Regions from separate parts of the Priestia sp. HNGD-A6 genome, predicted to be linked through region 1. Evidence: a T-box and tRNA genes for the amino acid it is inferred to sense, from the RefSeq annotation. Region 1 holds a T-box; the other holds one or more tRNA genes.

Region 1 (15,718 bases):
CGGTTCCTCCGGGATTTACGTCTCCGACTAGAAGCAAATCGCCTTCTACATGGAGAACCTGTCCTGAACGAACTACCTTTGTAACAGATACTAATTCACTTTCTTCTCTTACTCGGACTGCATCTTGCTTTAAAATAACGTTACTATCAATTTGTTTAACTACTAAATACTGATTTTCTTCTATGAGCGCCTTCAATTCGGTTTCCTGCTCTGTAGTTAAATAACGATTTCCGATTTTGACATACACTGTGACGATTTGATCGGCATCGCCATGCTTATTTGTCAAAAGCTTCGTCTTAAGTTCCGTCAAAAGCTCTGCAAATGAACATGTATCATTGAGATGCAACGTTAATCCATCTTTTGTTCCTTTAATTGTCACATTTTGTTGCTTTTGTTTATTCAAGACGCTCACCTCAACGAATATATAATTTCGACAGAGACTTACTCAATTCCTTTTTTTCGTTTCTTCAATCAGCATTTTTATCACATCACGAACGAGAAGCTTAATATATTTTCGGATCAGCGTTCATCGATAAATTTAGCGAAATATTGAAAACATCTTTGAAGCGGAAATGCAAAAATGAGTGCAAATATGGCATTTAAAATGATGGTTGCGTAAAATCGCTCTTGCAAGAAGCGACCAATGGTCATATCGGATATATTAATAATGCTATTAATTCCATATACATAAAACTCAATAATGGCTACAGCTAATAGCGACATGCAGATTACGATAAGCGTATTTTGCTGAAAAATCTTCATTAGTTTTGATACGATATAGCATACGGCCGGCAATCCAAGCGCGTATACTCCTAAGACATCCGTAAAGGCAATATCGTACATGAATCCAAGGATTACCCCATATAGCATCGCTTGCTTTGGGTGATAATACACTGCCATAAAAGCCAGTACCACTACAACAAAGTGAGGCGATAGAATCCAGTCTCGCCATGGTGATGCCATGGCGACAAAATTAACAAAGATACTTTCAAACATAAAAACGACAAGCACGAGAATAGGAAGGACAAACCGCTTCATCAGTTAGCCTCCTCCGCCCCTAAATCGTCTTCAGCAGCGGGCGCACTTCTTTTAGCTACAACTACGTTATCTAAGTCATACAAGTCAGCAGCAGGTTTGATATAAGCTTTTTTCGTTAATCCATATTCATCAGGCTCAATTTTTGTGATAACGCCAATTGGAAGATTGCTAGGAAAAATGCCGTCTTCTTGTCCTAGACCGGACGTTACTACTTTTTGCTTTTCTTTAATATCAGCATCAAAAGGAATACGACGCATAACAAGCGCCTGTTCTTTATCATCATAGCCTTCAATTAAACCAAACACTTCTTTTTTAGCCTGAATTTTAGCAGATACACGGTTTGTACGATCTGATGAACTAATTAACTGCACAGTAGATGTGAACTTAGATGCATGCTTCACTTTACCAATCAGCCCTTCAGGAGTCATAACAGCCATATTTTCCTGTACATTATGAACCGTCCCTTTATCAATGGCAATTACCTCATGCCAACGGTCTGGATTACGAGCAATAACTGTTGCTTCGATTGGATTGTATTGACTTAAATCCGTTTTTTTGTCGAGCTGTGCTCTTAATTTTTTATTTTCTTGCTGCAAAGCGTTGGCTTTCGTTTCTAATTGCATGCGTTCGTCTAAACGGGCTTTTAATACCTCGTTTTCTTCGTATGTACGCTTTAAGTCACCTACATTCTGAAAGAAACCCGCTACAAATTGTGCGGGTTCATTAAAGGTAGCCTGAACAAGACCAACCGTATCTTTGACAAACTGTTCAGGCCACGTTACATTTTTACGACCATTTAACGAAAAACCAATCAATGCCACTAATACAATAATACTGACCAATAAAATAACTAAACGTTTATTTAAGAAAAATTGTGGCACGATCTACACCTCTTAATATTTAGCGATATGAATCGCTTGTACGATTTTTAAATAAATCAATGTGTTCTAACGCTTTACCAGTTCCAATTGCAACACAGTCAAGCGGATCTTCTGCGATGACAACCGGCATATTTGTTTCTTCACTAATAACTTTATCTAAATTACGTAGCAATGCGCCACCGCCTGTTAATACAATACCGCGATCCATAATATCTGCCGCAAGTTCAGGTGGTGTTTTTTCTAATGTACTTTTTACTGAATCGACAATAGAAGCCACTGTATCTTTTAGTGCTTCTGCAATTTCTTCTGCTGAAATTTCGATTGTTTTCGGTAGACCTGTTAGTAAGTCACGTCCGCGAATTTCCATGTTTTCAATACCTTCTGGAATTCCGGCAGAACCGACTTCTACTTTTAATGCTTCTGACGTACGCTCACCGATCATTAAATTGTAATTCTTGCGAATATATTGAATAATCGCTTCATCCATCTCGTCCCCAGCGATACGGATTGACTGACATGTTACGATTCCGCCTAAAGAAATAATCGCAACTTCTGTTGTTCCTCCACCAATATCTACTACCATACTTCCCGTTGGCTCCCAAACCGGTAGATTGGCCCCGATTGCTGCAGCAAACGGTTCTTCAATTGTATACGCATCACGCGCGCCAGCCTGACGAGTCGCATCAATAACGGCACGCTTCTCAACAGCTGTAATGCCAGAAGGTACACAAACCATTACATACGGCTTACCCGCAAACAAACTTTTTGTTTTTTGAGCTTGATTGATGTAATATTTCATCATCGTCGCAGTTGTTTCGTAATCTGCAATAACTCCATCTTTCATTGGACGAAGGGCTACTACGTTCCCAGGTGTACGACCAATCATATTTTTTGCATCGTTACCTACCGCAACGATTTGTTTTGTATCAGTTTGCAAAGCCACAACAGACGGCTCACGCACAACAATTCCTTTTCCTTTTACATAAACGAGCGTATTTGCAGTACCCAAATCTATTCCAAGGTCTCTAGTACCGATTCCAAACATGTGTCTCTTCCTTTCTCTTACCAAAATGCAAAGGTAAAAATTCCATAATTCAATTTCTTCATTTCATAAGTAACATTTTTTATTTTCTATACTTTTTTCATAGATGTCAACGCCAAATATTGTATGATAAAAAGTCATACTTTGTCTATTAATAACGAATGATTGTAAAGAACTTGTCATTTAAAATCATGACTACTATTATAACCCAAGGATTTTAAAAAGCATAGCCTTACATGTATCCTTTTTCTTTTAAACTAATATATTTTCGATCTCCGATAATTAAATGATCTAACAATTCAATTCCTATGATAAATCCGCACTCTTTTAAGCGCTTCGTTACCTCTATATCTTCTCTGCTGGGAGTAGGGTCGCCGGAGGGATGATTATGAATACAAATAAGAGATGCAGCTGAACGGCGAAAGGCTTCTTTAAATACTTCTCTTGGATGGACAATAGATGAATTGAGGCTTCCGATAAAAATGGTTTGCTTGTGGAGAACTTGATTTTTCGTGTTGAGGTATAAACAGACGAAATGCTCTTGGGACAGCACGCGCATTTCTTCCATCACATAATTAGCTCCGTCTTCAGGGCCATGAATGGTATATCGCTCACTAGATTTCCGCTGTACAATCCTCTTACCTATTTCAATAGCCGCTATAATTTGAATCGCTTTTGCGGGTCCGATACCTTTAATATTCATCATTTCATCAAGCGATGCATGCTGTAAAAGTTGAAGACCTTCAAAATGCGTTAATATGCGATTGGACAGCTGAAGAACAGATTCATCTTTGGTTCCGGTGCGCAGCAAAATAGCAATAAGCTCGTGGTTAGAAAGACTAGAAGCACCCATTGCCACAAGGCGCTCTCGAGGTCTTTCATCTTGAGGAAAATCTTTAATTAGCAATGATTGATCCAATTTCGTCACTCCTTTTTAGTAGACGAAACCGTATTGTTTTAGCTCACGTATTGTTCGGGAGAGCGGCAAGCCCACCACGGAGAAATAGTCTCCTTCAATTTTTTTAACTAGCGCAGCACCGAGCCCTTGAATTCCATAAGAACCAGCCTTGTCCATAGGCTCTCCTGACTCTACGTACTGTACGATTTCATCTTGTTCAATCGGCCAAAACTCTACATCAGTTTGTTCATAAAACGTATGAACTTTTGCATTTGATACGAACGCTACTCCAGTTAACACCTGATGTTTTTGACCTGACAGCATCGTAAGTGTTTCAATCGCTTCTTGTTTCGTTTTTGGCTTTCCTAAAATACGATTGCCATATACGACAACTGTATCGGCGCCTAGGACCATATCCTCTTTATAATGCGAAGCGACGTCCACTGCTTTTTGCCTAGCTAAATCCATTACTACCTCGGACGGAGTGTATGATGGATTGACGATTTCTTCAATTGTACTAACGTGAACGGTAAAGGGAATGTGAAGCTGCTGAAGTAATTCTTTTCGACGAGGAGAGCCTGAGGCTAAAATTAATGTTTGTTTCATACATCTCACCTTTGCATTTTGATTTTAAAAAAGAAGGACACACCGTTATTTTAGCAATTTCATCTCTAAATGACAATAAACAAGTGAGGCAGCATTACACTACCTCACCTGTTAAGACGTTACAAGGCTTTCATACTGCTGAAGAGCTTTTAACACGTATCGCTGAGCAAGCCAAGCGTCTTTACTGCTTTTATTGTCTTCATATGAAGATAGAGAAGCCGCAGCCTTTTGAAGGGTGCTCACCATGGTTTTAATGTCTTCATTTGACGCTTCTTTCTGAACTTTTGTCAGCTCTTTTTTCAAAGATTTGATATCGGCTACCCGCTCTCCCTCAATCGCTTTAACAGATTGATCTAAGAGATTAGCCATAAACGGCTGCGCTGTTGTTATAACCGTTTGATCTTTTTTCCCTAATTCGCTAGTGGGCTTAATTTCATAAGACTTTACATATACATCTTTACCTTGTTGTTTATACGTTTTACTAAGTGCCTTTGCTTTTTCCTCTCCAGTGGCAGCACCAACGACAAGAGAATAGGTTTTAGGTGAAAAAATCTCGCCTGCTTCGTTCTCTTCTTTCCATTTATCCATTGCTTTATTTGCAGCAGCTTTTGATGAAAAAGCACCTGCTTGCACAATGTAAAAGGAAAAAGGGTCTAAAGTAGAAGCAGCAGCTGACGTATCCTTCGATTCCTGTTCGCTTTTCTTTTCAGCTTTACCAACACTTTCAGTGGCAGACGCTGTTTGAGCAGCTTTTTCTTCTTTCGCTCGCTCACTTGTTTGTGCTTTGCTTACAGGCTGTTCGCTTCCTGTCATCATTTTCACACCAACCATACCAATGCCGCTGCCTATTCCGACTGCTAGCAATACAATCACAGCCGTTCGTTTGATCACACCGCCGTTTACTGTTTTAATCGAAACATTTTTAGGATGTAATCGCGGCTTTTTCTTCTTTTCATTTCTTACATCTTCAATAAACACCACTTTATTTTCTTCCACATGAGAATCTTTGGATGCCGGTTCCGGAAGAACCCACGTAAATTCGTCTTTTTCCGGCGCTTGTTCATCCTTCTCATCCTTAGATTGACCATTGATTTTAATTGAAATTTTTCGTTCCTGCTTGTCCACTGCCCCACCGCCTTTAGTTAACGTAGTCTTAGTACCGGTTGTAAGCTGAGGTAAACCGACATAAAACATACACTTTTTTCCATGCTATCATAGAAGAAAAAAAAAATAACAAGACATTTGTCGTCTTGTTACAAAAGGTTTTCGCTATTTAGTTACAGAAATTTTAACTTTGTCGAAGACTTGAAGCTCAATAAAAATAGTTGCTAACATACCAATCTATCAATTCGTTTCCATGAAAATAAGCAGCGATTGTCCCTATAAAAATAAAAGGAACGAAAGGAATTGGTACACCTACCTTTGCCTTTTTCATTAACAATGCTCCTATACTAACGGTTCCGCCTATTAATATAGCTAAAAAAAGTGATAGCAAAACAAGCTTTACTCCAAGCACAATACCAATCAAACCATACAATTTAATATCTCCTTCTCCAAGGCCTCCTCTGCTGAGAAATGCGATTAGAAAGAGGAGAAAAAATGCGATTCCTCCTCCCATTAAAGAATCACTCCACGAAGTTAATGGAATGAAAAGACGCTCAAGAAGAAAGATAGGCAAAAAGAAAAGCAGCACCTTATTTGGGACAATCATATAGGCTATATCTGAGACAACGATAATTGTTAAAAAAGAAACAAAAGTTAATATGACAATCAGTTCTAACGTCATATTCAATTTTAAAAAAGCATATACAAATAAACTTCCTGTCGAAAATTCTACGAACGGGTAGATGAAGGAGATTTTTTTGCGACACATACTACATTTTCCTGCATTTTTAATGTAGGAGACTACGGGGATTAACTGTTGTGGAGAAAGAACGTATAAACAGTGTGGACAATGAGATCTTGCAGATAAAATAGATTTTCCCTGAGGAATTCTAAGGCCTGCTACGTTGTAAAATGAACCTAGAGTGATACCTGAAACGAATAGATAAAGGTAAATTATACTCATACGACTCCTTCCATTTCAGGGGTATAGAATACTAACTGTAGATTTTCTTTTGAATGGGGCAATGTATCTTTTCCTTTTAAATAGCTGCCAATAAACGGTATGAGAAAAGCTGCTAGAAGACCTATTACGATAACCAGTATAATCACTTGCGTGAGAGAAAGTCCTTTATTCTCTTTTGACAGTTTATTCATTTCCACACCTCTCTTTTATTGATTAGTATCAAACAGCTCCTTCATTAATAAACTGAATCTTAATACCCATAAAAGTCATATTCTGTATGCCTCCTTCCTTAAAACACACCTTTTATAGGTAATAAGGATTATACCACTAAAAAACAAAAACAGCATAAAAAAACGTCTGCAAAAGCAGACGTTTTTTAATAGTAAGGAGCCATAAATAAGTAGACAATTACACCTGTAAGGCTTACATAAAGCCAGATTGGCATTGTCCATCGCACAATTTTTTTATGTTTTTCAACTTGCATTGTCCAGCCCCACACAAGTGCAAACAGTGCCAGCGGAACGATAATCGCTGCTAAGAAACTGTGTGTGATCAAAATAAAGAAGTAAATGGGACGAACAATTCCTTCTCCACCAAACGTAGCTGTTTCCGTTGAGATATAGTGGAACGTTAAATATGAAACTAAAAAGAGCAGTGTAGAAGTGAATGCCGCTAAGATAAACCCTCTATGAGCATTGATGTTTTTTCTAAAGATTGAAATCAACGCTGCAACTAAAAAAATAAACGTAAAACTATTCAAAATAGCATTTAACCGTGGAAAGATAGTCAAATCAAAACTTACTTTTCCTTGATAGCCAATATTCGAAAAGAATAGCAGTAAGATAATAACATTCGCTATCACTGAAAAGGTAAGAATAATACCGGTAAAGTTTTTATTACTTTTCGGTACAATTTTTTCATTATTCTTACTCATGTTAACAATCTCCTTATTTAGTGATGTACATGTTTATTATATATCACTTACCTAGGGGGTGAAAGTGACAATACTTTGAACTTAGTGCTTCCTTATTATTTGTATCCCTTTCTTACATTATGTTAAAAGCAGCAAGATTTCACTTGCTGCTTCTGCTCATTTGAGAAGAAAGGCCCGCACTTCTGATATAAAATACAGAGACCCTGTAATCACGACCATGTCTTGTTCACCTGTCGCCTTTTCCTTTACGTAAGCAATTGCTTTTTTCCACTCCTCGTCCATATGCTTATTACGATGAGTACTCATCTCATAAAGTTCCCCAGCTGCGCGAGCACGAGGAAAGTCAAACGACGTAAATGTAATACTTGCAGCGATTGTTTCAAGTTCTTGGACCATTCGATCAGCGCTTTTATCATTTAAGCAGCTGAAGATTAAATGAATGTTTCGATCTTCATAATGAAGGCGTAAAGTAGATAACAAGCTATCAATGCCTTCTGCATTATGAGCCCCGTCAATAATCGTTAAAGGATGCTCATTTACTATCTCAAAGCGGCCGTTCCACTTTGTATGCTGAATCCCTTTTATCATTTGCTCATTGGAGATAGAAAGCTTTTTCTTTTCTTTTAAATAACAAACGGCCATCACAGCCAAAGCTGCATTTTTAACTTGATGATAGCCAAGCATATTTAATTGCAAGTGTTCAAATATACCATACGGCGTTTTTAACGTAAAGCCTTCTCCATTTGCTAAGGGCTCATAGTTTTCAATTTTAAATTCTTTTCCTAACACAAATAACGAAGCCTGCTTCAAATTTGCCTCTTCTGTAATGACGTCAAGCGCCTTTACTTGCTCTGCACCAGTAATAATAGGGACTTCTTTTTTAATAATCCCCGCTTTTTCTGCTGCAATTTCTTCTACCGTATCACCTAGTATCGCCATGTGATCAAATCCAATGTTTGTAATAATACTCACCATAGGATTCACAACGTTTGTTGAATCATATCGTCCCCCAAGACCTGTTTCAAACACAACATAGTCAACTGAATCATGATAGCCGAAATAAAGAAAAGCCATGATTGTAATCACTTCAAATTCCGTAGCTGACCCTAAGTCCGTATGTTCTAGTCGCTCCACTACAGGCTTTACTTCCTGAACAAGAGCGGTCATTGCTTCATTTGAAATAGGCTGTCCATTCACGCTAATCCGCTCATTAAATGTTTCGATATAAGGGGAAGTAAACGTTCCAACTTTATACCCTGCTTCTTCTAACATATTTCGCAAATACGAAACAGTAGAACCTTTACCATTCGTCCCAGCAACGTGAATAGCATTTATATTTTGCTGCGGAAAATCAAGCTGCTCTAGCATCCATTCCATTCGTTCTAACCCCGGCTTGATTCCAAAGCGAAGTCTGTTATGAATCCAATCAAGCGCTTCTTCATATGTCGTTATCATCTTTTATTCACCTTTCTTTTCCATCGCTATTATTATGTAAAGAAAAAGCGTCGCTATACAAGCCACGCTTTTTCTGTTGGTTTATTAACCCATTGATTATCCGCGTAATTCAGCAATACGAGACTGAACAGCTTCACGTTTTTCAACGTAATCTTGCTCTTTTGCACGCTCTTCTTCTACTACTTTAGCAGGCGCTTTTGCAATAAAGCCTTGGTTGTTTAATTTCTTTTGTACACGTTCTACTTCTTTGTTTAACTTATCGTATTCTTTTTCTAAACGGGCGATTTCTTCTTCGATATTAATTAAACCTTCAAGAGGTAAAATTAATTCTGCGCCTGTTACAACAGCAGTCATCGCTTTTTCATCTAATGAAACATCGGTTGAAATCACAAGCTCACTTGGATTACAGAAACGTTCTACATACGCACGATTCTTTTCAAGCTGACTTTGAATATTTTCATCTTTAGCTTTAATAAATAATTTTACTTGTTTGCTCATCGGCGTGTTCACTTCAGCACGAATGTTACGAACAGCACGGATAATATCTACAAGTAAACGCATATCGTTAGCAGCTTCTTTATCCGAAAGCTCAGCGCGTACTTCCGGCCATTTAGCTACTGTAATTGATTCACCTTCATGCGGCAAGCTTTGCCAAATTTCTTCAGTAATAAACGGCATGAATGGATGTAAAAGTCGCATTGTGTTATCAAGTACATAAGCTAAAATTGAGCGAGTGGTCTTTTTAGCTGCTTCATCTTCTCCGTAAAGAGGAAGTTTAGCCATTTCAATATACCAATCGCAGAAGTCATCCCAAATAAAGTTATAAAGAATGCGTCCAACTTCACCAAATTCATATTTGTCAGCTAATTTTGTTACGTGCTCAATCGTTTCATTTAAGCGCGTTAAAATCCATTTATCCGCAACTGACTTTTCGCCTGATAAATCAAGCTCTTCAAATGTGATGCCGTCCATGTTCATTAATGCAAAACGAGAAGCATTCCAAATTTTATTTGCAAAGTTCCACGTCGCTTCGACTTTTTCAAAGCTGAAGCGTAAATCTTGTCCCGGTGAGCTTCCTGTAGATAAGAAATAGCGAAGAGAATCTGCACCGTATTTCTCGATTACTTCCATTGGATCTACGCCGTTACCAAGTGATTTACTCATCTTACGACCTTCAGCATCTCGTACAAGACCGTGAATAAGTACATCGTCAAACGGACGTTTACCCGTAAATTCAAGACCTTGGAAAATCATACGAGATACCCAGAAGAAAATAATGTCGTAGCCCGTTACAAGCACATTTGTTGGGTAGTAGCGTTTGAAATCAGCTGCATCCACATCCGGCCAGCCCATTGTTGAGAACGGCCATAGCGCTGAACTGAACCATGTGTCTAATACATCTGAATCCTGTTCCCAGTTTTCGATATCTGCTGGAGCCTCATGATCTACGTATACTTCTCCAGTTTCTTTATGATACCAAGCTGGAATGCGATGTCCCCACCAAAGCTGACGCGAAATACACCAGTCGCGAATATTTTCCATCCAGTGTAAGTATGTCTTTTCAAAACGATCAGGCACAAAGTTTACTTTTTCTTCTTGTTTTTGAAGATCTACTGCTTTATCTGCTAACGGCTGCATTTTTACAAACCACTGAGTTGATAAATAAGGTTCAACAACGGCACCGCTTCGTTCACTGTGACCTACTGAATGCATGTGGTCTTCAATGTTGAACAATACGCCGTCTTCTTGAAGGTCTTTAACAATTTGCTTACGGCAAGCAAAACGATCCATTCCTTCATATTTACCTGCTTTGTCATTCATCGTGCCGTCTTGATTCATCACTAAAATACGCTCTAAATTATGACGGTTTCCAATTTCAAAATCGTTCGGGTCATGAGCAGGCGTAATTTTTACCGCACCAGAACCGAATTCCATATCTACATAATCATCGCCTACGATTGGAATTTCACGACCTACAATCGGAAGGACAACCTTTTTGCCGATTAAGTGCTTATAGCGATCATCTTCAGGGTGAACAGCTACAGCCGTATCTCCTAGCATTGTTTCAGGACGAGTTGTTGCGATTTCAATATGTCCAGAACCATCTGCCAACGGATAGCGCATATGATAAAACGCACCTTGTACATCTTTGTAAATAACCTCGATGTCTGAAAGAGCTGTTTTTGTAGCTGGATCCCAGTTAATAATATATTCTCCGCGATAGATTAACCCTTTTTTGTAAAGCGTTACGAATACTTCGCGCACTGCTTTAGAAAGGCCTTCATCAAGCGTGAAGCGCTCGCGTGAATAGTCTAAGCCAAGTCCTAGCTTCGACCACTGCTGGCGAATAAAGCTTGCATATTCTTCTTTCCATTTCCACGTTTCGGCTACAAAATTTTCGCGGCCTAGATCGTAGCGGCTTTTCCCTTCGCTGCGAAGCTTTTCTTCTACTTTTGCCTGCGTTGCAATCCCCGCATGGTCCATGCCAGGAAGCCATAAAACGTCATAGCCTTGCATGCGCTTCATACGCGTTAAGATGTCTTGTAACGTTGTATCCCAAGCGTGGCCTAAATGCAGCTTGCCCGTTACGTTTGGGGGTGGAATTACAATTGTATATGGCTCTTTTTCAGGGTCATTTGTTGCTTCAAAAAACTTCCCGTCTAACCAATACTGATAACGATTTTCTTCAACGGCTTTTGGATCATACTTCGTTGGAAGAGTCACTTCTTTTTCAGACATAATGTATACCTCCATAATATAAAGTTTCAGTCTTTAGAAACTGTGTAAAGCTTTTATAAACATAAAAAAACTCCTTTCCTAATAAAAGGACGAAAGGAGTTGATTTCGCGGTACCACCTTTTTTTATAGACGTATCCCGTTTGATAAGCCTATACACTTCATTTCATAACGGTTGATTAACCGGCTTTTTCTACTGAGCTATGCAGCTGTTCAAAAAAGCTACTCATAGGCGACATTCCGAGTGCACATTCTTAAGAAATCTCACAGCAGCTGATTTCTCTCTCTGAAAGACGAACATCCCGTACTCTTCCTATTCACTGTATTTATGTATGAATTTCTCTTAATTATACTATATGAAAAAATGTTGAATCGTCAATAATCTTCTCCATTTTTTTATGATTATATTCATAATTTTTTTGTTCTGCTCTTTATTTTTTCATTCACTCGCTAATTTTGGAAATAAAATGAAAAGTCCGCTCAAAAAAATGGCACCATTTCTTTCTTTTTTCATATACTTACTTTAACCTGGGCACGTGGATTGAAAGGGGCATGTACAAATGAAGAAACGAATAAATGTAAATTCGTATCAGCTGCAGCGGTGGCTCAAAACAGCAGGAGCGGCTTGTGGACAGTTTATTGTTCCTTTAACAATTTTTCAAGGTATACGTACACTATTCTTCCCCACAACCTTTGATGTACTGTTGTTGGCACTGCTTGCCATACTAGCGGTTGCTTTATATTCGGACTGGATTTAAAAACCCAAGCGCTATTCGTTCGCTTGGGCTTGTGCAGCTGCTTCCGCTGCCATTTTTTTTTGCTGATCTACTTCAAATATTTTAATATTGAGCTGTTCAATGTTTTTCGTCAGCCAGTATGCTCGAATAAATGACTGCATATGTTCAAGCTCCGTTTTACTTTCTTTATGCTGCCTATATTGAACGATACACTGATACAAGGGCTCTGGAAACGCTAAATAACTGTGCAAAAGCAGTCTTTCCTCTTCTCTGAGAGCAAAATGTTTTTCATACGTACTAAACCACTCATAGCTGTCATAGGTAGTTACTGGGTACGTGCGAAGAGTACGGAAATAAAATGAGACCAAATCATAAATCGGTGAAGCATCTTTTGCATGTTCAAAGTTAATAAAAAAACCATTTCCCCGTTCGTCATAGATAAAATGTTTAGCCGATAGCTTTCCATGAGACGTAACTAGCCGGATCTTTTCCTTTTCTTCCATTTCATCGTTCCACTGATCGAGCTTTCCAAAACCAAACTCAAGCGCTCTTGTCATTTCATAATAAAATGTACAGTAATGCAATTCAAACGGGGACATATACACTTTCTTCTCGCATTCTACTACGTACTGTTTCAGCTCTTCCTGACGTTTTTCCCACGTTTCTTTCATCGATGTATAATGATTTTCTATATCTTCTTTTTTTACTTCTACTTCCTGCGCCGAAGCGCCGTGAAGCTTAGCAAGCTCTTGAAATAATTTATGATATCGAATATCACGCTCTTCGGTTGGGTTATTTGGGAGCCACGGCATTAAGTAATACGAGCCGCTTTCATCTGAAACAATGGGCTGAGAACGCTTCGTTTGATAAATAGGGACAAAGCCCATCCACCCTTTTTGATACACGTTCTGCAACTTTTGAATGAAGTTCTGATTTCGCTCTTGATGATTCGCCATTTCTTTAAGCGCAAATACGCCAGTTTTTGTATAGACTTTTTTTACTTTTCCGTAGTCTTCGATAAAGTCAACATCTAAGTCATATTCTTTTAACAATACTTTGTAGTCTGCTACTGTCCGCTGCATCTATATTCTCCTTCCTCGTAAAAAATAAAGAAAACAGTTAAGACATTATATGCGTCAAAACTGTTTTCTTTCCGACTTTAACGAACGGGAATATTTAAGATGCTTCCTTCTTCCAGCTCATATTCATCTCCTAAATTATTCACTCGTAAAATGTTTTGTACATTCGTATTATAGCGGTTTGCTATCGTATCAAGCGAATCTCCGTCTTGAACAATACAAAGCTTCCACGTTGAAAAAGCTTCTTCTTCCCGCGAAAAGAGCTTTGTTAAATAAAGGGCGTTTTCATTTCGGCCGCTTTCATTTTCTTCTTTCCGAAATTCAACAATAATCTTTTCCTTTTCTTGCTCAGCCTCTTGTTGAACGTCAGCATACGTATTTAATTCACTAGCTTGCGATTCTTCGAAGCTTTCTTGCTCTTGACGAAGCTGAAAGAGCTCAATCACGTTGTCTTCTCTTTCTTCCTCGATTGGTGCCTCTTTTTTCACTTCGACTTCAAATGGTTCATATGCTTCCTCTTCATATTCCACGACCGGCTCAGCACGAGATTCTTTTTTAAATACAGATGAAAAATAACTAGGAGGCTTTTCTGAATGATCTTCTTCAATAGCCTCTGCCTCTAAAAGTGCGGGAGCTTCACGATAGCTTACGTCAAACTCTTGCTCCTCTTGTTTCTCTTCTTCTTGAGCAAAGTTTTCAGTATATACCTCTTCAGCATCGTCTGCTTCTTCATAGGAGACGATGTGCTGTTCTTCCGCAAACTCTTCCTCTTCTTCTCGTTCTTGTTCTTCATGCTGTTCCCCGTACAATCCTGTGATGGACAAGTCAGCCATTAGCTGCAGCTGATTTGTGCCTGGTAATTCATAATCAAATAAATCAATAGATACATATACATCTTCAATACTTTGAATACGATTTTTAGGAATGGTAATATCAACAGGAAATTGATGTGATAATTCAGCCGTTCCGTCTTCACGGACAGAGATAGATTGCACTTGATTCTCATTTGTATATTCGCGTAACGAGTGCTCTCCCTCGTACGTTTCGTATTCACCTGTTAATTGTAATGCTCCTCGAATAGACACATATTGGTCATATTCTTGAATAGATACTTGAGGCTCTAAGGAGATAGACAAAAGTTGTGAGACTTCCTGTCCTTTTTGAAACCATACTGATTCTTCTACGGAAAAACGCAGACATGATAAATTATCCTGCGACAAATTGTTCTCCCCCTTCCAACACCCGCCAGGTAATAGCGCGGTCATTAAAGATGTATGAACAAATAAATTAAAATATGTCTTGAAAACTAAAAAAGCTTACGGAATCCTCCGTAAGCTTCTTTATAAAAGTTATTTCTATTTAGCTGTTTATCCACGCAACTTTGAAAAAGCTTTTTCAGCTGCTGCAATTGTATGTTCAATGTCTGCATCTGTATGAGAAGTTGATAAAAACATTCCTTCGAATTGAGAAGGAGGTAAAAACACGCCTTCATTAGCCATTTCACGATAGTAAGCTGCAAAATAATCTAAATTCGATGTTTTCGCTGTTTCGTAATTTATGACCTGTTCGTTTGTGAAGAAGAAACCGATCATTGAACCAGCTCGGTTTACGGTAAACGGCACATCATATTTTTCAGCTGCTGCCATCAATCCTTCTTCTAAGCGATCTGCTTTACGAATGAACTCATCGTAGGATTGAGGTGTCAGCTGTGTTAATGTCTCGTATCCAGCTGTCATCGCAAGCGGATTACCTGATAATGTACCTGCTTGATAAATCGGGCCGCTTGGTGCAACTCGCTCCATAATTTCAGCTTTACCACCGTAAGCACCTACTGGTAAACCACCACCGATTACTTTTCCTAAGCAAGTTAAGTCAGGCGTAATGTTGTAGTAGCCCTGTGCACAGTTGTACGCTACGCGGAACCCTGTCATTACTTCATCAAAAATGAGCAGTGAGCCATATTCTGATGTGATATCACGAAGCCCTTGTAAGAAACCTGGCTGCGGCGGTACCACACCCATATTTCCTGCTACCGGTTCAACGATTACTCCGGCAATGTCATCTCCGAATTCTTTAAAAGCATATTGTACGCTTTCTAAATCATTGTACGGCACTGTAATCGTGTTTTTAGCGATTCCTTCAGGCACTCCCGGGCTATCTGGTAGGCCTAACGTTGCAACGCCTGAGCCAGCTTTAATGAGAAGAGAGTCACCGTGTCCATGGTAACAGCCTTCAAATTTTAAA
Region 2 (15,718 bases), 820 kb from region 1:
TCCTCAAGTAAAAGAAATTGCTGATCATATCGGAGTGACAGAGGAAGAAATTTTAGAAACGATGGAGATGGGGCAAAGTTATCAAGCGTTGTCTGTTGATCATTCTATTGAAGCAGACTCTGATGGAAGTACTGTTACAATCCTTGATTTAGTAGGTGAACAAGAGTCGGGTTATGAGAAAACTGATCAGCGCTTAGTGTTAGAAAAGATTCTTCATGTATTAAGCGATAGAGAAAAAGAAGTAATTCGCTATACATTTATTGAAAATCTGAGTCAAAAAGATGCCGGTGAGAAATTAGGGATTTCTCAAATGCATGTATCTCGACTGCAAAGAAGAGCGCTTGATAAGCTAAGGACTGCAGCTCGCTCAGATTCTAACGATTCGGAGTATATGTCGTGATGACAGTAGACCCGAATACAAAGTCGATTCAAACTCATATATATCAAGAGCCAAAGCAAGGGAACGTGTGTTGTGGAGATAGTTACTATGTCAAAGAAACGGATGATTATTTTCTATGTGCAGTGGCAGATGGATTAGGAAGCGGTGAACAAGCCAGAGCCGCTTCTGTAGCTGTTACGGATGTAGCGAAAGCTCATCATCATCTAGATGTAGATGAGATTATTTCTAAGTGCAACAAGGCTACTCGACATACAAGAGGCGCAGCAGTAGCTATTTTGAAAATTGATAAAAAACATAACGAATTTCATTACACAAATGTAGGTAATATCCGCTTTTATCTGTATTCTCCGGAGGGGAAATTAACGTACCCTCTGCCAATTCAAGGTTTTTTATCAGGGAAAATTCAAAAGTTCCGCACACAAACCTTCCCATATGACTCCGGTTCTAAATTTTTGATTCATACAGATGGCTTAGAATTAAAAGAGATTAAATCTGTTTTTGCTAACTCGATGAATGTCGATCAATTGTCGACACGCCTACAGGCAGCAATTCGATCTCATAATGACGATATTACGTATATCGCTGGTCATCTTCCAACTGCATAGCCTTTCTTTTTAGCTCACATGTGTTATTGCATGTGAGTTTTGTTACAATAGAGACAAAGTTTCATTTAGGTAGGAGGATAAGCTGTGTCTGTTGCAACGAAATTAGATAATCAAATTGTTCAACGTGTAAGTAAAGAGGTAGAGATTTCACACAAGCAAGTACAAAACGTAATTGCTTTAGTAGAAGATGGTAATACAGTTCCCTTTATTGCTCGATATAGAAAAGAACAAACTGGTGCTTTGGATGAAGTCCAAATCCGGAATATTTTAGATTCCTGGAACTACTTAATGAATTTAGAGGAGCGTAAAGAGGAAGTTCACCGATTAATTGAAGAGCAAGGGAAATTAACTGAGGAACTGGCTGCTCAAATTCATCAAGCGAAGAAATTGCAGCAAGTAGAAGATTTATACCGCCCTTTTAAGCAAAAACGACGTACAAAAGCAACTGTAGCAAAAGAAAAAGGTCTTGAACCATTAGCACAGTGGCTACTAAGTTTCCCGAATTCTGACGTAAACATTGAAGCGCAAACATACATAAATGAAGAAGCAGGAGTTCAATCTTCTGACGAAGCTATTCAGGGAGCCCTAGACATTGTAGCGGAACAAATTTCTGACGAAGCATCTTACCGTCAATGGATTCGTACGACCACTGTAAAAGATGGCATAATTGTTACTTCAGTCAAAGATCCGGAAAAAGATGAAAAAAATATCTATGAAATGTACTATGAATATACAGAAGCGGTAAAGCGAATCGTTCCTCACCGTATTTTAGCTATGAATAGAGGAGAAAAAGACGGTATTTTAAAAGTGAGTATTGACGCGCCTACAGATCGTATTCTTTCATATTTACATAAAGAAGTAATCAAGAAAAGGGATTCTTCAGCTGAAGGTTATATCATCTCAGCTATAGAAGATGCTTATAAACGCTTAATAGAACCATCTATTGAACGCGAAATTCGTAAAGACCTATCAGAAAAAGCGGAAGAAAGAGCCATTCACATCTTTTCTGAAAACTTACGAAAACTTCTTCTCCAACCTCCATTGAAAGGTAAAGTGGTATTAGGAGTAGATCCAGCTTTTCGAACAGGCTGCAAATTAGCTGTAGTCGATGAAACAGGCAAGGTATTAAAAATTGATGTTATTTATCCACATCCTCCTGTGAGAAAAGCAGCTGAAGCACAAAATAAATTAAAGAAAATGTTCGCTGAATACCCTATTGAAGTAGTGGCAATTGGAAATGGAACGGCATCTCGCGAAACGGAGCAATTTGTAGCGGATGTTCTTAAAGAAATTGAAAACCCAGTTTATTATTTGATTGTGAATGAAGCGGGAGCAAGCGTATATTCGGCTTCTGATGTTGCTAGAGAAGAATTCCCTGATTTTCAAGTAGAAGAGCGAAGCGCTGTATCGATTGCCAGAAGGCTGCAAGATCCGCTGGCTGAGCTTGTGAAAATCGATCCTAAGTCGGTAGGGGTAGGGCAATATCAGCATGATGTGTCTCAAAAGCAATTAAATGATTCACTGACTTTTATTGTAGAGACAGTAGTAAACCAAGTAGGAGTGAATGCAAACACGGCTTCTGCTTCGCTTCTACAATACGTTGCTGGTCTAAATAAGACAGTTGCTCAAAACATTGTAAAATATCGGGATGAAAACGGAAAATTCTCTAACCGAAAACAGTTGAAGAAAATTCCGCGTCTAGGGGCTAAAACATATGAGCAGTGTATTGGGTTTTTACGTATTATAGAAGGTGAAGAACCTTTAGACAGAACGGGTATCCATCCTGAAACATATGGAGACGTTAAAAAGCTTTTAAAGAAAGCGGAAGTGAAAGAGACTGAACTTGGAACGGAGAAAGTAAAAGAAGCATTAAAACATATTTCTTTACCCGAAATATCAGAAGAACTAAGTATAGGGGAGCTTACTTTAAAAGACATTATAGAAGCGCTCGTAAGACCGGAAAGAGATCCTCGTGATGAACTGCCAAAACCTTTGCTCCGTCAGGATATTTTGAAGCTAGAGGATCTAGCAAAAGGTATTCAGCTTGAAGGAACGGTGCGAAACGTCGTAGACTTCGGAGCGTTCATCGATATAGGAGTTAAGCAAGACGGTCTAGTCCATATTTCTAAATTAACGAATCGGTACGTTAAGCATCCCCTCGATGTCGTTTCAGTAGGAGATTTGGTGAATGTGTGGGTAGAAGACGTAGATATGAAAAAAGGAAGAGTTGCACTGACGATGATTCCGCCCCATCAATAATAAAATTGCCTTTTCAGATTTTCTGAAAAGGCAATTTTATTTGTAAAAAGAAGTGATTTAAGAAGCGGAATTATTTTTTTGATAAAAAAACCAACATTGGTTGAGCAATTTTATTTGTGCGCGGTCTTTTTCAGAATAAGCGCGCCTCATTTGTTTTTGTAGCCACATTGGCATAAGGACAATCACTCCTTTTCATTTATGATAAGGTGAATAGTGAGTATGTAATGAAGTGTATGCCCAAAGAGCTAGTCAGGTGATTTCATACAGTAGAGGAGTATATAAGATGAATGATAAGGATTTACAAATACTTGTAGAAGAAATTTCATTGAAGCTGTTTCACAAACCATTTCGTCATGAAGCCACTTTTAATTCTCGGTTACGTACGACAGGCGGAAGGTATTTGTTACGTACATCTAATATAGAAGTAAACTACAAATACTTTGAACAATATGGCACACAAGAAATAGTAGAAATTATTAAACATGAGCTCTGTCACTATCATTTGCATATTGAGGGGAAAGGGTATAAGCATGGAGATCAAGACTTTAAAAGGTTAATGAAAGAAGTAGACGCACCTCGATTTTGTCAGGCATTGAAAAAAGAAAGTGATGGAAAGAAAAAAGAGCACATATATGTATGTATGCAGTGTGATCAAAAATATGTTCGAAAAAGAAAAGTGAACACAGTTAAATATGTTTGTGGGAAGTGTAAAGGTAAATTAAAAAAAATGTAGAAGATGCTTGACTAAAATAGATTCATTATGGTAAATTAATAAAGCCGTCTCAAATAAACGGCAAAGAAATTACAAAAACTTATTGACATTACATATAATGTCGATTACAATGTAAGAAGTCTGATAAATATTATTCCACAGTAGCTCAGTGGTAGAGCTATCGGCTGTTAACCGATCGGTCGTAGGTTCGAGTCCTACCTGTGGAGCCATATGGAGAAGTACTCAAGTGGCTGAAGAGGCGCCCCTGCTAAGGGTGTAGGTCGTGTAAGCGGCGCGAGGGTTCAAATCCCTCCTTCTCCGCCATTTTATAATGGCCCGTTGGTCAAGCGGTTAAGACACCGCCCTTTCACGGCGGTAACACGGGTTCGAATCCCGTACGGGTCACCATTGATTTTTATTTACATATCCTGTGGAGGATTAGCTCAGCTGGGAGAGCACCTGCCTTACAAGCAGGGGGTCGGCGGTTCGATCCCGTCATCCTCCACCATTTTGACTGTTTTATACATAATTTTGGATGGTCCCGTGGTGTAGCGGTTAACATGCCTGCCTGTCACGCAGGAGATCGCGGGTTCGATTCCCGTCGGGACCGCCATTTTAAATTATTGGGCTATCGCCAAGCGGTAAGGCAACGGATTTTGATTCCGTCATGCGTTGGTTCGAATCCAGCTAGCCCAGCCATAAAGAGCCATTAGCTCAGTTGGTAGAGCATCTGACTTTTAATCAGAGGGTCGAAGGTTCGAGTCCTTCATGGCTCATTTTCATTTCTTGCGGGTGTGGCGGAATTGGCAGACGCGCTAGACTTAGGATCTAGTGTCTTTACGACGTGGGGGTTCAAGTCCCTTCACCCGCATCTTATTCATTTTATGTATTTAGCGGTCGTGGCGGAATGGCAGACGCGCTAGGTTGAGGGCCTAGTGGGGGCGACCCCGTGGAGGTTCAAGTCCTCTCGGCCGCACCAAAAAAACTTTTTAAAAAAGTGTTGACATAAGAAAATAGAAATGATATTATAATAAAGTCGCCAAAACAACGGCGGTAAATATCATAAGAAGCGCCCGTAGCTCAATTGGATAGAGCGTTTGACTACGGATCAAAAGGTTAGGGGTTCGACTCCTCTCGGGCGCGCCATATTGCGGGTGTAGTTTAGTGGTAAAACCTCAGCCTTCCAAGCTGATGTCGTGAGTTCGATTCTCATCACCCGCTCCAAATATATTGAACTTTGAAAACTGAACAAAGCGACAAACGTCAACGTTAATTTTTATTTTTTAAATGAGCAAGTCAAACATTTCTTCGGAGAGTTTGATCCTGGCTCAGGATGAACGCTGGCGGCGTGCCTAATACATGCAAGTCGAGCGAACTGATTAGAAGCTTGCTTCTATGACGTTAGCGGCGGACGGGTGAGTAACACGTGGGCAACCTGCCTGTAAGACTGGGATAACTTCGGGAAACCGAAGCTAATACCGGATAGGATCTTCTCCTTCATGGGAGATGATTGAAAGATGGTTTCGGCTATCACTTACAGATGGGCCCGCGGTGCATTAGCTAGTTGGTGAGGTAACGGCTCACCAAGGCAACGATGCATAGCCGACCTGAGAGGGTGATCGGCCACACTGGGACTGAGACACGGCCCAGACTCCTACGGGAGGCAGCAGTAGGGAATCTTCCGCAATGGACGAAAGTCTGACGGAGCAACGCCGCGTGAGTGATGAAGGCTTTCGGGTCGTAAAACTCTGTTGTTAGGGAAGAACAAGTACAAGAGTAACTGCTCGTACCTTGACGGTACCTAACCAGAAAGCCACGGCTAACTACGTGCCAGCAGCCGCGGTAATACGTAGGTGGCAAGCGTTATCCGGAATTATTGGGCGTAAAGCGCGCGCAGGCGGTTTCTTAAGTCTGATGTGAAAGCCCACGGCTCAACCGTGGAGGGTCATTGGAAACTGGGCAACTTGAGTGCAGAAGAGAAAAGCGGAATTCCACGTGTAGCGGTGAAATGCGTAGAGATGTGGAGGAACACCAGTGGCGAAGGCGGCTTTTTGGTCTGTAACTGACGCTGAGGCGCGAAAGCGTGGGGAGCAAACAGGATTAGATACCCTGGTAGTCCACGCCGTAAACGATGAGTGCTAAGTGTTAGAGGGTTTCCGCCCTTTAGTGCTGCAGCTAACGCATTAAGCACTCCGCCTGGGGAGTACGGTCGCAAGACTGAAACTCAAAGGAATTGACGGGGGCCCGCACAAGCGGTGGAGCATGTGGTTTAATTCGAAGCAACGCGAAGAACCTTACCAGGTCTTGACATCCTCTGACAACTCTAGAGATAGAGCGTTCCCCTTCGGGGGACAGAGTGACAGGTGGTGCATGGTTGTCGTCAGCTCGTGTCGTGAGATGTTGGGTTAAGTCCCGCAACGAGCGCAACCCTTGATCTTAGTTGCCAGCATTTAGTTGGGCACTCTAAGGTGACTGCCGGTGACAAACCGGAGGAAGGTGGGGATGACGTCAAATCATCATGCCCCTTATGACCTGGGCTACACACGTGCTACAATGGATGGTACAAAGGGCTGCAAGACCGCGAGGTCAAGCCAATCCCATAAAACCATTCTCAGTTCGGATTGTAGGCTGCAACTCGCCTACATGAAGCTGGAATCGCTAGTAATCGCGGATCAGCATGCCGCGGTGAATACGTTCCCGGGCCTTGTACACACCGCCCGTCACACCACGAGAGTTTGTAACACCCGAAGTCGGTGGAGTAACCGTAAGGAGCTAGCCGCCTAAGGTGGGACAGATGATTGGGGTGAAGTCGTAACAAGGTAGCCGTATCGGAAGGTGCGGCTGGATCACCTCCTTTCTAAGGATTTTTACATGACGTACGTTTTGACACTTTGTTCAGTTTTGAGAGTTCAATCTCTCAATTATAGAAAGCATACTACTTTCTTCTTACTAGATAAGAAGAATTTTGGTTGCGATTGTTCTTTGAAAACTAGATAACAGTAATTGCTGAGGAAAAGTGAAACTTTTCTTTAATCAAACCAATAAATAACACAACATTATGTTGTACCATTTATTCGCTAATGGTTAAGTTAGAAAGGGCGCACGGTGAATGCCTTGGCACTAGGAGCCGATGAAGGACGGGACTAACACCGATATGCTTCGGGGAGCTGTAAGTGAGCTTTGATCCGGAGATTTCCGAATGGGGAAACCCACTGTTCGTAATGGAACAGTATCTTTATCTGAATACATAGGATATTGAAGGCAGACCCGGGGAACTGAAACATCTAAGTACCCGGAGGAAGAGAAAGCAAATGCGATTTCCTGAGTAGCGGCGAGCGAAACGGAATTAGCCCAAACCAAGAGGCTTGCCTCTTGGGGTTGTAGGACACTCTATACGGAGTTACAAAGGAACGAAGTAAATGAAGCGACCTGGAAAGGTCCGTCGAAGAAGGTAACAACCCTGTAGTTGAAACTTCGTTCCCTCTTGAGTGGATCCTGAGTACGGCGGAACACGTGAAATTCCGTCGGAAGCTGGGAGGACCATCTCCCAAGGCTAAATACTACCTAGTGACCGATAGTGAACCAGTACCGTGAGGGAAAGGTGAAAAGCACCCCGGAAGGGGAGTGAAAGAGATCCTGAAACCGTGTGCCTACAAGTAGTCAGAGCCCGTTAACGGGTGATGGCGTGCCTTTTGTAGAATGAACCGGCGAGTTACGATCCCATGCAAGGTTAAGCTGATAAGGCGGAGCCGTAGCGAAAGCGAGTCTGAATAGGGCGTTTAGTATGTGGTTGTAGACCCGAAACCAGGTGATCTACCCATGTCCAGGGTGAAGTTCAGGTAACACTGAATGGAGGCCCGAACCCACGCACGTTGAAAAGTGCGGGGATGAGGTGTGGGTAGCGGAGAAATTCCAATCGAACCTGGAGATAGCTGGTTCTCTCCGAAATAGCTTTAGGGCTAGCCTCATGTTGTGAGAGTCTTGGAGGTAGAGCACTGATTGGACTAGGGGCCCCCAACGGGTTACCGAATTCAGTCAAACTCCGAATGCCAAAGACTTATCCATGGGAGTCAGACTGCGAGTGATAAGATCCGTAGTCAAAAGGGAAACAGCCCAGACCACCAGCTAAGGTCCCCAAGTATACGTTAAGTGGAAAAGGATGTGGAGTTGCTTAGACAACCAGGATGTTGGCTTAGAAGCAGCCACCATTTAAAGAGTGCGTAATAGCTCACTGGTCGAGTGACTCTGCGCCGAAAATGTACCGGGGCTAAACGTATCACCGAAGCTGTGGATTGACATCTTAGATGTCAGTGGTAGGAGAGCGTTCTAAGTGCTGTGAAGTCAGACCGTAAGGACTGGTGGAGCGCTTAGAAGTGAGAATGCCGGTATGAGTAGCGAAAGACAAGTGAGAATCTTGTCCACCGAATGCCTAAGGTTTCCTGAGGAAGGCTCGTCCGCTCAGGGTTAGTCGGGACCTAAGCCGAGGCTGAAAAGCGTAGGCGATGGCCAACAGGTTGATATTCCTGTACCACCTCCCCGCCGTTTGAGTAATGGGGGGACGCAGTAGGATAGGGTAAGCGCGCTGCTGGATATGCGCGTTCAAGCAGTTAGGCTGATGAGTAGGCAAATCCGCTCATCATAAAGGCTGAGCTGTGATGACGAGGGAATTATAGTACCGAAGTTCCTGATTCCACACTGCCAAGAAAAGCCTCTAGCGAGGCGGGAGGTGCCCGTACCGCAAACCGACACAGGTAGGCGAGGAGAGAATCCTAAGGTGATCGAGAGAACTCTCGTTAAGGAACTCGGCAAAATGACCCCGTAACTTCGGGAGAAGGGGTGCTCTGGTAGGGTGTATAGCCCGAGAGAGCCGCAGTGAATAGGCCCAGGCGACTGTTTAGCAAAAACACAGGTCTCTGCGAAGCCGCAAGGCGAAGTATAGGGGCTGACGCCTGCCCGGTGCTGGAAGGTTAAGAGGAGGGGTTATCCTTTGGGAGAAGCTCTGAATCGAAGCCCCAGTAAACGGCGGCCGTAACTATAACGGTCCTAAGGTAGCGAAATTCCTTGTCGGGTAAGTTCCGACCCGCACGAAAGGCGTAACGATCTGGGCACTGTCTCAACGAGAGACTCGGTGAAATTATAGTACCTGTGAAGATGCAGGTTACCCGCGACAGGACGGAAAGACCCCGTGGAGCTTTACTGTAGCCTGATATTGAATTTTGGTACAGCTTGTACAGGATAGGTAGGAGCCTGAGAAGCCGGAGCGCTAGCTTCGGTGGAGGCGTCGGTGGGATACTACCCTGGCTGTATTGAAATTCTAACCCGCGGCCCTGATCGGGCCGGGAGACAGTGTCAGGTGGGCAGTTTGACTGGGGCGGTCGCCTCCTAAAATGTAACGGAGGCGCCCAAAGGTTCCCTCAGAATGGTTGGAAATCATTCGTAGAGTGTAAAGGCACAAGGGAGCTTGACTGCGAGACCTACAAGTCGAGCAGGGACGAAAGTCGGGCTTAGTGATCCGGTGGTTCCGCATGGAAGGGCCATCGCTCAACGGATAAAAGCTACCCCGGGGATAACAGGCTTATCTCCCCCAAGAGTCCACATCGACGGGGAGGTTTGGCACCTCGATGTCGGCTCATCGCATCCTGGGGCTGTAGTCGGTCCCAAGGGTTGGGCTGTTCGCCCATTAAAGCGGTACGCGAGCTGGGTTCAGAACGTCGTGAGACAGTTCGGTCCCTATCCGTCGTGGGCGTAGGAAATTTGAGAGGAGCTGTCCTTAGTACGAGAGGACCGGGATGGACACACCGCTGGTGTACCAGTTGTCTTGCCAAAGGCATCGCTGGGTAGCTATGTGTGGACGGGATAAGTGCTGAAAGCATCTAAGCATGAAGCCCCCCTCAAGATGAGATTTCCCATAGCGCAAGCTAGTAAGATCCCTGAAAGATGATCAGGTTGATAGGTCAGAGGTGGAAGCGTGGCGACATGTGTAGCTGACTGATACTAATCGATCGAGGACTTAACCAAACTTTAAAAGCGTAAGCTTTACTCAGCAATCTGTTACCTAGTTTTGAGAGAATAATCTCATATAAATGTCTAGTGATAATGGCAAAGAGGTCACACCCGTTCCCATACCGAACACGGAAGTTAAGCTCTTTAGCGCCGATGGTAGTTGGGACTTTGTCCCTGTGAGAGTAGGACATCGCTAGGCATTTTTATTTTGCTTTTTTATCATCGCGGGGTGGAGCAGTTCGGTAGCTCGTCGGGCTCATAACCCGAAGGTCGCAGGTTCAAATCCTGTCCCCGCAACCAACATGGTCCCGTGGTGTAGCGGTTAACATGCCTGCCTGTCACGCAGGAGATCGCGGGTTCGATTCCCGTCGGGACCGCCATGTTTTAGAAACGAAACAATGTGTTTCGTCTTTTTTATTGTTTGAACCATTTTTATATAAAACTTTACCGTCCTTAGGAGCAATCCTAAGGAATTTTTTATATACAAAGAAATTTCTTTGTAGAATTGCGATGTTAAAGATTGTTGGATTTCTTACTGGATATGTATAGTCCACAACGTTTACAATATATATATACAGATTGAAATGAGGTTCTGAATGAATGACAGAGATTAATGAATTTACGTTTATGTCTACGTCTCCTGATGAAACTAATCAGCTGGCTGCTCGTCTAGCAACTTTATTAGAAGCTGGTGACGTGCTGCTGCTTGAAGGTGATTTGGGAGCTGGAAAGACAACATTCACAAAAAGTTTAGCTAAAGGCTTAGGAATTGAACGCAATGTGAATAGCCCGACATTTACTATCATTAAAGAATACAAAAGCGGTCGCCTTCCTCTTTACCATATGGATGTGTACCGTCTAGGGGATGAATTTGAAGACCTAGGGTTCGATGAGTATTTTGAAGGAGATGGCGTGACGGTCGTGGAGTGGGCTCACCTGATTGAAGAGCAGCTTCCTAATGAATATATTCAAATCAATATTTACCATGAAAACGAAACGACTCGTAAAATCCTTGTAAAAGCGATAGGCAGTCGGTACGTTGAAATATGTAAGGAGCTTTTTAAAAGATGAAAATGTTAGCCATTGATACATCCAATTTTGTCATGGGTGTTGCTGTCGTTGAAGAAAACAAAGTAATTGGAGAAATTATTACGAATCTAAAAAAGAATCACTCTGTTCGTGTGATGAACGCTGTGGAATCTTTGTTAAAAGATTGTGATATTGCGCCAAGCGAGCTAGACCGTATTGTAGTGGCACACGGTCCCGGGTCCTATACCGGTGTACGCATTGGTGTTACCATTGCCAAGACACTTGCTTGGACTTTAAATATTCCTTTAATAGGTGTATCTAGCCTTGAGGCACTAGCAGCAAACGGTCGTTATTTTGATGGATATATTGCTCCGTTATTTGATGCGCGCCGTCAGCAGCTTTATACAGGACTATATGAATGGAATAACGAACGAGGTCTTGTAGAAGTTGAAAGTGATCGACTTGTTATTAATAAGGACTGGGCGGAACATTTAAAGTCATACAACAAACCTATTTTATTCATAGGCAATGATCTTTCCATGCATGAAGAGGCGTTAAAAGAAGTGTTGAGTGAACAAGCTGTATTTGCCCATGTTCAGCAGTTTAACCCAAGACCAAGTGAATTGGCTTTCTTAGGAATGAAGAAAGAGCCGCAGTCTGTGCATACTTTTGTTCCGAACTACATTCGTTTAGCTGAAGCAGAAGCCAACTGGCTTGCTTCACAGCAAAAAGGATAAAAGAAGGTATAACATGAAACTAACAATTAAGTTTCGTTTAATGGAAGTTAAAGATATTGATCAAGTAGTGAAAATCGAAGAGAAGTCTTTTACGACACCTTGGAGTGCAGAAGCATTTCAAAATGAGTTAACCAATAATCAATTTTCAACCTACATTGTGATGGAAGAAGGGGAAAATATTATTGGTTATTGCGGAACGTGGATTGTTATTGACGAAGCACATGTAACCAACATTGCGCTATTGCCAGACTACCGAGGCAAGGGACTCGGTGAATTGCTGCTGCGCAACGTGATGGACGTTCTTCGAAAACTAGGTGCTACGTCAATGACATTAGAAGTTAGGGTATCTAATCATATTGCACAATCATTGTATCAAAAGCTAGGTTTTAAACCTGGAGGTATTCGTAAGAATTATTATTCTGATAACAATGAGGATGCATTAGTTATGTGGGTGAATTTATGAATGAAAATCAATTAATTTTAGCATTAGAAACAAGCTGTGATGAGACAGCAGCAGCTGTGATTCGAAACGGTCATGAAATTGTAGCCAATGTGGTGGCCTCTCAAATAGAAAGCCATAAACGATTTGGCGGTGTCGTACCGGAAATTGCATCTCGTCATCATGTAGAACAAATTACAGTAGTAGTTGAAGAAACTTTAAATCAAGCGAACTTGACGTTTGCAGATATAGATGCAATAGCTGTAACGGAAGGACCAGGGCTTGTGGGAGCACTTCTTATTGGCGTAAATGCAGCCAAAGCGCTAGCATTTGCACATCAAAAGCCATTAATTGGTGTTCATCATATTGCAGGACATATTTATGCAAATCAGCTAATCAAAAAACTAGAATTCCCGCTCTTATCGCTAGTTGTATCTGGCGGGCATACGGAGCTTGTATACATGGAAAGTCACGGTCATTTTAAAGTAATCGGTGAAACAAGAGATGATGCAGCAGGAGAAGCCTACGATAAAGTAGCCCGCACGTTAAACCTTCCATATCCAGGCGGACCTCATATTGACCGCCTTGCACATGAAGGAGAGCCATTAATTGATTTGCCGCGTGCTTGGCTAGAAGAAGGATCCTATGATTTTAGTTTCAGTGGATTAAAATCAGCAGTTATTAACACTGTCCACAATGCGAAGCAAAAAGGTGAAGAGATTCTTCCACAAACACTTGCTGCTAGCTTTCAAGCGAGTGTCATTGATGTGTTAGTAACTAAAACGATTAAAGCTGCAAAGGAATATAACGTTAAGCAAGTTTTATTAGCAGGAGGAGTTGCTGCTAATAAAGGGCTTAGAGCAGCGCTAGAAGAGGCATTTGAACCCCTATCAAATATTGAGCTTATTATCCCGCCGCTATCTCTATGTACGGATAATGCCGCAATGATTGGAGCAGCAGCAAGCGTACGATTTGCTCAAGGAAAACGTTCAGATATGTCATTAAATGCAAACCCCGGTTTGGACTTGGAAGAGTAAGTGACGAATGAGATTTATTTCTCATTCGTCTTTTTTTGTGGATAAAAATGATTTATCAACAATATTCAATAAATTTAGAATTGACTGTGGATAATTATGTGGAAAAGTCCGTGCACTCAGTACACGGACCTGTTATCAACAAGTTTTAATTATGAAAATCAGACAGATATCCACTATTTATTCACAGAGTGGATAAAGCTTGCTCTTAAGCGCATGAACAAGTAAATAGGATGAATAGATACGCAAAAATATAGGCTACTCTTCTAGAAGCAGCTGCAATTCTTCCCACTCTTCCATTAATGTGGATAACTGTGAAGAAATTTTTTCATTTTCACCGTTTAATCTTGATACTTCTTCGTGATTTTGATAAATTTCAGGGTCACAAAGAAGTTCTTCATTCGCCGCTTGGGCGGCTTCTAATTTGTTTACTTCAGTTTCAATTTCTTCAATGCGGCGCGTTCGCTGTCTCATCAATTTCTTTTGTTCTTTATCTTGTTTATAGGACTGTTTATCTACTTTTACCGTACGTTCTTCGTTTGCTTTTATATTTTCTAATTCTTTGATTTCCTCTATTTCTGCTTTCTTTTCTACATAATAGTCATAATCTCCAAGAAATTCTTCTACTCCTTCAGGAGATAGCTCTGCTATTTTATTGGCAATACGATTAATAAAATAACGGTCATGTGAAACAAATAATAGAGTCCCTGGGTAATCAATTAACGCATTCTCGAGTACTTGTTTGCTATCTAAATCAAGATGGTTAGTAGGTTCATCCAAAATTAAGAAGTTAGCTTTTTGAAGCATAAGCTTCGCAAGAGCCAAACGTGCTTTTTCACCACCGCTGAGCGTGGAAACGATTTTCAGTACATCATCACCTGAAAACAGAAAATTTCCAAGCGCTGTACGGATTTCTTTTTCAGGTTTGGCTGGGTAGTCATCCCAAAGTTCATTTAAAACGGTTTTATTAGACGTTAAATTGGCTTGCTCTTGGTCGTAATAACCAACCATTACATTTGAGCCAAAGGAAATGGTTCCAGTCTTGAAGCTGAGTTTATCCACAATGCCTTTTAATAAAGTTGATTTCCCCACGCCATTAGGACCAACCAACGCAAGGCTTTCCCCTTTTTTAATGCGAAGGTTTGCCTCTTGGACGACATAGTTGTGTTCATCATATCCGATAGACACATCTTCCAGATTTAAGACTTCATTTCCGCTTTGACGTTCAATTTCAAACGAAAAACTAGCTGATTTTTCGCCTTCGTTAGGTCGATTTATTAACTCCATTCGATCGAGCTGTTTACGTCTGCTTTGCGCACGTTTTGTAGTCGATGCGCGGGCGATGTTTCGCTGAATAAAATCATTCAGCTTTGCGACTTCATCTTGCTGCTTTTCGTACTGACGCAACTCTTTTTCATATCGCTCTGCTTTTTGTACAAGGTATTTAGAGTAGTTGCCCGTGTACTTCACCGTTGTTTTTTGTACGACTTCATACACTTGATTTACGACTTTATCAAGGAAGTAACGATCATGTGAAACGATTAAAATAGCTCCTTCATACCCTTGCAGAAACTGTTCCAGCCATGCTAAAGTTTCAATATCTAAGTGGTTGGTAGGCTCATCCAGAATAAGCAAATCAGGCTTTGTTAAAAGCAGTTTTGCAAGAGCCAGGCGCGTTTTTTGTCCACCGCTTAAGGAGGAAATAGGGGTGCTGTAGTCAAAGTTTGAAAAACGGAAACCGTGAAGAATAGATCGTGTATCCGCTTCATATTGATAGCCGCCTAAATCTTTAAACGTTACTTGAAGCTGATCATACTCTTTGGTTAGTTTTTCGTATTGAACTGAATCATTAAAAATGTCTGGATCACCCATCTTCGTTTCAAGCGTACGTAATTCTTTTTCCATCTTCTTTAATGGAGCAAAGACAGTCATCATTTCTTCCCATATGGAGAGTGTTGACTCAAGAACTGTATCTTGTCCCATATAATCAATGGAAACACCCTTAGGTTTAATAATTTCTCCGCTGTCATAGGAAAGCTGCTCAGCAATAATTTTTAATAAAGTTGATTTACCAGCACCGTTTCGTCCCACTAGGGCAATGCGGTCTTTTGATTGTACTTCTAACTTTATATTCGATAAAATGGGTTCTGCCCCATAGTATTTTGTAATACCGTTCAATTGTAGAATAATCATTTTTTCACCTCTAGTAGTATATCCATAGTGTATTTTAACATATTTTTAACTACAAGTTCTTCCTACAAGCGTTTGTAATTTGTAGAGGGACAAGGACAAATGATGAAGCGAATGTTTTGATTCATGAAATAAAATGATTTTACCTGCACATTTTATACAGGATACTATGTTAAAATAAGAGATAAGTGCATCTCTGAACTTATCTATGATGGATGTGAAAAAATCCGTCATGACTAACAAACCGATCCTTTGAAGGGCTAATTGCTTCGTTCTACATACCGACTTTAAGGAGTGCTGAATAGACAAA

What was found. The T-box of region 1 lies ahead of SCI76_RS17150 (valine--tRNA ligase). A T-box ahead of a tRNA ligase gene usually reads a tRNA of that ligase, here a tRNA-Val.
Region 2: it encodes a tRNA-Val, which carries the amino acid that the T-box ahead of SCI76_RS17150 (valine--tRNA ligase) is inferred to sense. The anticodon was not compared.

Annotation. Positions count from the first base shown of each region.
Region 1 covers NZ_CP138621.1:3,364,737-3,380,454, reverse strand. The annotation lists gene minC (septum site-determining protein MinC) at 1-403, opposite strand, end outside; gene mreD (rod shape-determining protein MreD) at 520-1,038, opposite strand; gene mreC (rod shape-determining protein MreC) at 1,038-1,919, opposite strand; gene SCI76_RS17190 (rod shape-determining protein) at 1,939-2,964, opposite strand; gene radC (DNA repair protein RadC) at 3,194-3,880, opposite strand; gene SCI76_RS17180 (nucleoside triphosphate pyrophosphatase) at 3,896-4,465, opposite strand; gene SCI76_RS17175 (SPOR domain-containing protein) at 4,577-5,659, opposite strand; gene SCI76_RS17170 (A24 family peptidase) at 5,778-6,533, opposite strand; gene SCI76_RS17165 (hypothetical protein) at 6,530-6,724, opposite strand; gene SCI76_RS17160 (DUF420 domain-containing protein) at 6,910-7,467, opposite strand; gene SCI76_RS17155 (folylpolyglutamate synthase/dihydrofolate synthase family protein) at 7,624-8,922, opposite strand; gene SCI76_RS17150 (valine--tRNA ligase) at 9,019-11,661, opposite strand; T-box leader at 11,744-11,988, opposite strand; gene SCI76_RS17145 (hypothetical protein) at 12,219-12,416, shown strand; gene ysxE (spore coat protein YsxE) at 12,428-13,477, opposite strand; gene spoVID (stage VI sporulation protein D) at 13,555-14,694, opposite strand; gene hemL (glutamate-1-semialdehyde 2,1-aminomutase) at 14,842-15,718, opposite strand, start outside.
Region 2 covers NZ_CP138621.1:2,545,803-2,561,520, reverse strand. The annotation lists gene sigB (RNA polymerase sigma factor SigB) at 1-400, shown strand, start outside; gene SCI76_RS12900 (PP2C family serine/threonine-protein phosphatase) at 400-1,005, shown strand; gene SCI76_RS12895 (Tex family protein) at 1,090-3,264, shown strand; gene cmpA (cortex morphogenetic protein CmpA) at 3,322-3,438, opposite strand; gene SCI76_RS12885 (SprT family protein) at 3,548-3,997, shown strand; tRNA gene SCI76_RS12880 (tRNA-Asn) at 4,132-4,206, shown strand; tRNA gene SCI76_RS12875 (tRNA-Ser) at 4,210-4,300, shown strand; tRNA gene SCI76_RS12870 (tRNA-Glu) at 4,310-4,384, shown strand; tRNA gene SCI76_RS12865 (tRNA-Val) at 4,409-4,484, shown strand; tRNA gene SCI76_RS12860 (tRNA-Asp) at 4,514-4,589, shown strand; tRNA gene SCI76_RS12855 (tRNA-Gln) at 4,601-4,675, shown strand; tRNA gene SCI76_RS12850 (tRNA-Lys) at 4,680-4,752, shown strand; tRNA gene SCI76_RS12845 (tRNA-Leu) at 4,765-4,847, shown strand; tRNA gene SCI76_RS12840 (tRNA-Leu) at 4,870-4,955, shown strand; tRNA gene SCI76_RS12835 (tRNA-Arg) at 5,046-5,122, shown strand; tRNA gene SCI76_RS12830 (tRNA-Gly) at 5,127-5,200, shown strand; rRNA gene SCI76_RS12825 (16S ribosomal RNA) at 5,282-6,833, shown strand; rRNA gene SCI76_RS12820 (23S ribosomal RNA) at 7,059-9,994, shown strand; rRNA gene rrf (5S ribosomal RNA) at 10,063-10,178, shown strand; tRNA gene SCI76_RS12810 (tRNA-Met) at 10,203-10,279, shown strand; tRNA gene SCI76_RS12805 (tRNA-Asp) at 10,284-10,359, shown strand; gene tsaE (tRNA (adenosine(37)-N6)-threonylcarbamoyltransferase complex ATPase subunit type 1 TsaE) at 10,580-11,050, shown strand; gene tsaB (tRNA (adenosine(37)-N6)-threonylcarbamoyltransferase complex dimerization subunit type 1 TsaB) at 11,047-11,745, shown strand; gene rimI (ribosomal protein S18-alanine N-acetyltransferase) at 11,759-12,208, shown strand; gene tsaD (tRNA (adenosine(37)-N6)-threonylcarbamoyltransferase complex transferase subunit TsaD) at 12,205-13,221, shown strand; gene SCI76_RS12780 (ABC-F family ATP-binding cassette domain-containing protein) at 13,477-15,411, opposite strand.